2 linked regions of the Methylosarcina fibrata AML-C10 genome follow. The protein of the gene in region 1 interacts with the protein of each later gene in a pairwise test. Links are inferred from orthologs where the notes say so. Each region holds a gene or a part of one and is shown in the gene's direction. Other genes may lie near its edges. The genes, in order: glnK and glnD.

What was found.
Region 2: the proteins of glnK (region 1) and glnD interact in binary tests that used the Escherichia coli proteins (3 or more experiments, as listed by UniProt). The link is inferred for Methylosarcina fibrata AML-C10 from one-to-one orthologs.

What each region holds. Positions count from the first base shown.
Region 1 is NZ_KB889965.1:1,267,241-1,270,326, reverse strand. The notes cover bases 105-2,863. They hold glnK (P-II family nitrogen regulator), read left to right. Parts: upstream 105-1,194; coding sequence 1,195-1,533; downstream 1,534-2,863. Other genes in these bases: A3OW_RS0106155 (ammonium transporter), read left to right, coding at 1,556-2,863; A3OW_RS0106165 (porin), read left to right, coding at 105-490. Outside these bases: more of A3OW_RS0106165, read left to right, coding at 1-104; more of A3OW_RS0106155, read left to right, coding at 2,864-2,968. UniProt on the Escherichia coli protein: Involved in the regulation of nitrogen metabolism. Regulates the activity of its targets by protein-protein interaction in response to the nitrogen status of the cell.
Region 2 is NZ_KB889965.1:2,667,727-2,671,290, forward strand. Bases 16-3,252 are described here. They hold glnD ([protein-PII] uridylyltransferase), read left to right. Parts: upstream 16-415; coding sequence 416-3,052; downstream 3,053-3,252. Other genes in these bases: map (type I methionyl aminopeptidase), read left to right, coding at 16-419. Outside these bases: more of map, read left to right, coding at 1-15; A3OW_RS0112605 (hypothetical protein), read right to left, coding at 3,422-3,564.

The sequences.
Region 1 (3,086 bases):
CAGCGAGCCCTGGGCGCTGTACAGCGTGGTGCTGAAGCAGGATCTCAATGAGAAAACCCACCTTGTGTTACAGCACGATCACGGCTTCGCCAACGGCATTCTGCTGGGCACGCCAAAAGATACCGAATGGTACGGCATCAACACGCATTTGTATTATGACGTCAGCGATACGGTGACGGCCGGCGTTCGAGGCGAATGGTTCCGCGACCAGAACGGTTTCCGAGTATGCTCGCCGGGACGCGTGGCTGCTGCGACGGACGGCGCCGGCAACAGTTTCGCCGCGGCCGGCAATTTTACCGCGACCTGTTCCGCGGCCAGTTATTATGCCGTTACCGCGGGCGTGACCTGGAAGCCTGTGAAATGGCTCAATTTGCGTCCGAACGTGCGCTATGACTGGGCGGACGGCGCCCGTCCATTCGGCGACGGCGGTGCTACCACCGGCAAACTGGATCAATTCCTGTTCTCCACCGACCTGACCGTGAACTTTTAATTCCCTGCGGAACGAGCGACTCTTTTTTGCACTAAAAATGCGCCTTCGGGCGCATTTTTTTGGAGCTCTTCTCTGTTTTTCGTTAGCCTACGGTTAATGACGACAGCTTCAGCGGTTCGATTCGTGATTCGTGATTAGAAAGTAGGGTTGAGTAAGCGAAGCCCATCCTCATCCCCGGAATCCGACCCACCCACCCCGATTGCTTGCTCAAGGTACGCAGTCAGTTGATTTTTTTATAAATTCTTACAACACTCGAGCGGAAAATAAAAAACGGCAAAGCGGCAATTCGAGATTTCTAAGAGATGCACCAAAATAGTTCGTTATATTTCAAAATGCACCAAAATAGAGCATTGAATTAACGTGACCTCATAGCTCCCGGTAAATAAATCTTTCACGCCGAGTCGTTTTGAACCATTTATAAAATTTATAAAAAGCACATTCTGCCAAATTGACTCCTCCTCTTTGATTAATCGGGTAAACGATTAACCGAGTTTAGCCAGAAACGCCATGGGAAAGTATCGGAACGAGAAATCCTGTAGCCGGCTCAAGGCTGTCCCCGCGCTTTGAAGTACCGGATATCGGCCTTTTGTGAATCGATTGGGAGCCCATCAGCGTTCTGTCGATTTAACTTGGTGTTGGCACAATCTGTGCTTTAAAAAATACCAGTCGAAGCAGTTAATTTTAAAGAAGGTGAGAGGCATTGTATGAAACTAATAACCGCTATCATAAAACCCTTTAAGTTGGATGACGTTCGAGAAGCGCTTTCCGATATCGGAGTTTCCGGAGTAACCGTAACGGAGGTGAAAGGGTTCGGGCGTCAGAAAGGCCATACCGAGCTTTATCGAGGCGCCGAGTACGTGGTTGATTTTTTACCGAAGGCCAAAGTGGAAGTGGCTGTGGCGGATCAACTGATGGATCAGGCGGTTGAAGCCATTACCAAGGCGGCCAATACCGGAAAGATTGGCGACGGCAAGATTTTCGTTACCAATCTGGAACAGGTGATCCGGATCCGGACCGGGGAAACCGGCGAAGAAGCACTATAAATACTAACTATAAGGCGGAACTATGAAACATGTTTTAACCACTTTTATTTTTTTTGGCTTGCTGAGTTTTGTGGGATTTTCCGTTGCCGAAACCGTATCGGCATCGGTGGAAGTTAAAACCCTTGCCGATCCGGTGCAAGCGGTCGTCGCGGAGATTTCTCCCGCCGCGGTGACTCCCGGCCCCGCCGCCACCGCCACCCCGCCCACGGTAGATAAAGGCGATACCGCATGGATGATGATTTCCACCGTGCTGGTCATTATGATGGTATTGCCAGGTCTGGGCTTGTTTTATGGCGGCCTGGTGCGTGCGAAGAATATGCTGTCGGTATTGATGCAGGTGATGATGGTGTTCTCCCTGATCATCGTATTGTGGGCTATTTACGGCTACAGCCTGGCGTTCGGAAGCAGTGGGCTGATCATCGGCAATTTTGATAAAGTGTTTCTTTTGGGCGTCACGACGGATTCGCTGGCCGATACTTTCACCGACAATGTCAAAATTCCCGAATTTATCTTCATCGCCTTTCAGTCCACGTTTGCCGGAATCACCTGCGCTTTAATCATCGGATCGTTCGCCGAGCGTATCAAATTTAGCGCCGTTCTGTTGTTTTCGGTGCTCTGGTTCACTTTCAGTTATTTGCCGATTGCTCACATGGTCTGGGGTCCGGGCGGTTATCTGCTGGATAAGGGCGCGCTTGATTTTGCCGGAGGCACCGTGGTCCACATCAACGCGGCCGTGGCGGGTTTGGTAGGTGCGTATATGGTGGGCAAACGCATCGGCTACGGTAAGGAATCCATGGCTCCGCACAGTTTAACGTTAACCATGGTCGGCGCCTCGCTGCTGTGGGTGGGCTGGTTCGGTTTCAACGCCGGTTCCAACCTGGAATCAACCGGCAGCGCCACGCTGGCCTTTATCAACACATTACTGGCCACGTCGGGTGCGGTCCTTGCTTGGTCAATGGGCGAGGCCTTGAGCAAGGGCAAAGCCTCGATGTTGGGCGCGGCCTCGGGAGCTGTGGCTGGTCTGGTGGCGATCACCCCGGCCTGCGGCTCGGTGGGCCCCATGGGTGCCATTATGGTGGGTTTGGCGGGCGGTTTCCTGTGTCTGTGGGGCGTCAACGGTTTGAAGAAAATGCTCGGCGCCGATGACTCGCTTGACGTTTTCGGCGTACACGGCGTGGGCGGAATCGTGGGCGCGTTGCTCACCGGTGTATTTACCGCTCCAGGTTTGGGCGGAACAGGCGGCGACGATTTTTCCATCCCCGGCCAACTGCTGATTCAGGCCGAAGGCGTGATCATCACTATTGTATGGTCGGGAGTAGTCTCTTTTGTCGCCTATTATTTAATCAAATTACTGATCGGTCTCAGGGTCAGCGAGGAATTTGAACGGGTGGGTCTGGATGTTTCCAGCCACGGGGAAACAGCCTACCATCTCTAAATAACCGACATGATCGTAAGCCGCCAACCCTATCCGTTTTATTGTACAGGGTTGGCGGTTTGTGTTTAACCGGATTGTTTTAAAGGCCAAAATAGAATTAAACCAGGATAATCTTGAA
Region 2 (3,564 bases), 1.4 Mb from region 1 along the record:
CTCACGCCAAACGTCTGATCAAAGTCACTCAGGAATCGATGTACCGTGGCATCGAGCAAGTCAGGCCCGGCGCCACGCTGGGCGATATCGGCCATGCCATACAGAAACACGCCGAATCCAACCGCTATTCCGTGGTCAGAGAATTTTGCGGGCACGGCATCGGCAAACGCTTTCATGAAGATCCACAAGTTCTGCACTATGGCAAAGCCGGCACGGGCGAAGTCTTGACAGCCGGCATGATCATCACCATAGAGCCCATGATCAATCTTGGCAAACGTCACATCAAAGTCTTGTCCGACGGCTGGACCGCCGTCACCAAAGACCACAGCCTTTCCGCCCAATGGGAGCATACCGTTCTCGTCACTCCCGACGGCTATGAAATTCTCACTTTACGTCAAGAAGAGATCAAGTCACATTGAACGCAATCATTAAACCCTCGCTTTTTCTCGAGCAGGACCGGCTGCAATCGTTTAAACAATTGCTTAAACAAAAAGATGCGGAACTCAGGCAAAAATTCGACCCGCAAAGCTCGGTTTCGGATCTTTTACGGGAAAAATCCGATTTCATCGACGACATCTTAAGCAGTTGCTGGCAATATTTTCTGAAGGACCATGCGCCCCGGCTCGGTTTGATTGCCGTCGGGGGATACGGCAGAAGAGAGCTGTTTCCTTATTCCGATGTCGACATTCTGGTTCTGCTCGATTCCGACGACACCAGCAACTACCAGGAAGCGTTGGCTCACTTTTTTACCTTTCTCTGGGATATCGGCCTCAAACCGGGTCAGAGCGTACGTACCATAGAAGAAACCATCCAGGCCGCCGAAGGCGATCAGACGATCATGACCAGCCTGATGGAAATCCGTTTGATCGACGGCAGCGAGTTTCTCTTCGAAACGCTCAAATCACGCATAACCCCGGATAAAATCTGGCCTTCGGACCAGTTTTTCGCGGCCAAGATGCAGGAGCAGCGGCAGCGTTATGCAAAATATCACGATACCGCCTACAACCTCGAACCCAACATCAAGGAAGGTCCCGGCGGGTTACGCGACCGCCAGGTAATCGCCTGGGTTTTCAAACGGCATTACAATTCCTCGACGCTGAAGGAATTGATCAAATACGGTTTTCTGCCGGAGTCGGAGTATGCGGAACTGGTCGCCGCCGTCGAGGTTCTCTGGCGCATTCGCTACGCCCTGCACCTTCTGACCAACCGGTGCGAGGACCGGCTTATTTTCGATTATCAGCGCGAACTGGCCGCGCAGTTCGGTTTCGGTACGGAAAACCAGCAATACAATCAGGACGTCGAGAGATTCATGCAGTTTTATTTTAAAACGGTATTAGGACTCGAGCGCCTGAACGAAATGCTGCTACAGTTGTTCAACGAGCGCTTCATCGCCGGCGAAAGCTCGCCCAAGCCCGTACCGATCAACGACAACTTCGTCTCGATCAACGGCTACCTGGAAGCGACGGACGAATCCGTTTTCGAACGGCATCCGCTGGCTTTGCTGGAAGTCTTTTTGATTCTTCAGCAAAATTCCGGCCTTAAAGGCATCAGAGCCACGACCATCCGCCTGATCAGGAAAAATCTGCACCGGATCGACGACGAGTTTCGGAAAAATAAATCCGCCAATCTGCTGTTTATCGAAATTTTCCGTCAGCCGAGGGGGCTTACCACTCAATTAAGGCGCATGAACCGGTACGGCATTTTAGGAGCTTATCTTCCCTGCTTCGCCAATATCGTGGCGCGCATGCAGTATGACCTCTTCCACATTTATACGGTGGACGAGCACACTCTGTTCGTAATCCGCAACTTGCGGCGATTTGCTCTGGAAATCCACAGAAACGAGCTGCCGTTCTGCAACGATATTTTTTTATTGATTCCCAAACCCGAAATACTCTATCTTTCCGCGTTATTTCACGACATCGCCAAGGGCCGAAACGGAGATCATTCCACCATCGGTGCAGAGATCGCCAGGGATTTCTGTAGTCAGCACGACTTTTCTTCGCATGACACCAAACTGCTCGCCTGGCTGGTGCGCCATCATCTGATCATGTCGATGACGGCACAGCGCAAAGACATCAGCGATCCGGACGTCATTCACGATTTTGCCCGAAAAGTCGGCAGCACCGAATATCTCAATTATCTTTACCTGCTGACCGTCGCCGACATCCGCGCCACCAACCCCGAGCTGTGGAATTCCTGGAAGGATGCCTTACTGAAAGAGCTTTACTCAGCCACTCATACCGCCTTGCGGCACGGCTTGCCCAACCCGGTCGGACTGGAGGAACGGATCCAGGAAACCAGGAAAGAAGCCAAAGACGAGCTGATCAAGCTGGGTCTGCCCGAGCCGGTGATCGAGCAAGCGTGGCAACATGCCAGCGAGGATTATTTCTTAAGATATTCGGCCGATGAAATTGCCTGGCATACCATCGCCATCGCGTCCTCCACCGAAAAAGACCTGCCGTTGGTATTGCTGCGTCCGCAGACTCTGCGCGGCAGCGCGGAAGTCTTTGTGTACACGCAAAACAAAGGTCCCATTTTTTCGATAAGCACCGCCACGCTCGACCAACTCGGCTTGACCATCCTCGATGCCCGCATCATGACCACGCTCGACAATTATGCGCTCAACAGTTTTCAAGTCCTTGAACAGTCCGGCGAATCGATTAACGACTTACTGCGCGAAATCCATATCTGTTCCGTATTGCGCAATAATCTGCAGCTCGGAAAGGTAAAAGAACATAAAAACCTGCACAGGGAATCAAGACAGGCCAAGCATTTTCCGATTCCCACCAGCGTCCAGTTTCATGCCGATCCTTTGCACCGGCATACCATCATCGAACTCGTTACCACCGATCATGCCGGCCTCTTGTCCAAAATCGGACGGGCATTCGTCAAGCAAAACATTCATCTGCAGAACGCCAAAATTACCACGATCGGCGGGAGAGCCGAGGATATGTTCTATGTCACCGATCAGCAATTGCGCCCGATCAGCGACAAATCCAGGCAGGAAAAAATCAAGGAAGAGATAATCAGGGTTCTGGAAGATAAAAGATAGAGAAGAGCAAGAAGCGCTCTGCGGCAATTGAAAAAGGCCCTGCTTGCTTCCTTGCAAACAGGAGCCTCAAATTCAGCACCCCTTCCCCGAATGCTGTACCTCACGCATCCCTGCCGTCAATCATTGCTTTCATCCTTTTAAGCAAAGCTTTCCCCCGGCAACTGCTCCAGACCTACGCTCGCTGTCCTGCTCAACCGCTTCACCTACATCCTGTCAAGGCGAAGCTTCCTCTTTGGGGTTGCCGTTTGAAAACCTGTTTCATTGGCAGCCGTCATTTCACCCCGATCAATTCGCGCCCCGCATTCGGATGAAAATTCACTAACCAACGATACTTGTTTTGCCGCGTTTCAAAATTTATAACTTACTCACCTAAGCACAGACGTTGGAAGGCGACGCTTCCGCGCTAAACAACGCGGTATTACTGAGAAATTGAAACAGCCGGTCCTGGCTGTCGTTTTCGAAACCGATATAACGCATGCCGATGACGCATTTTTCTTTGGATAGCCTGCGGG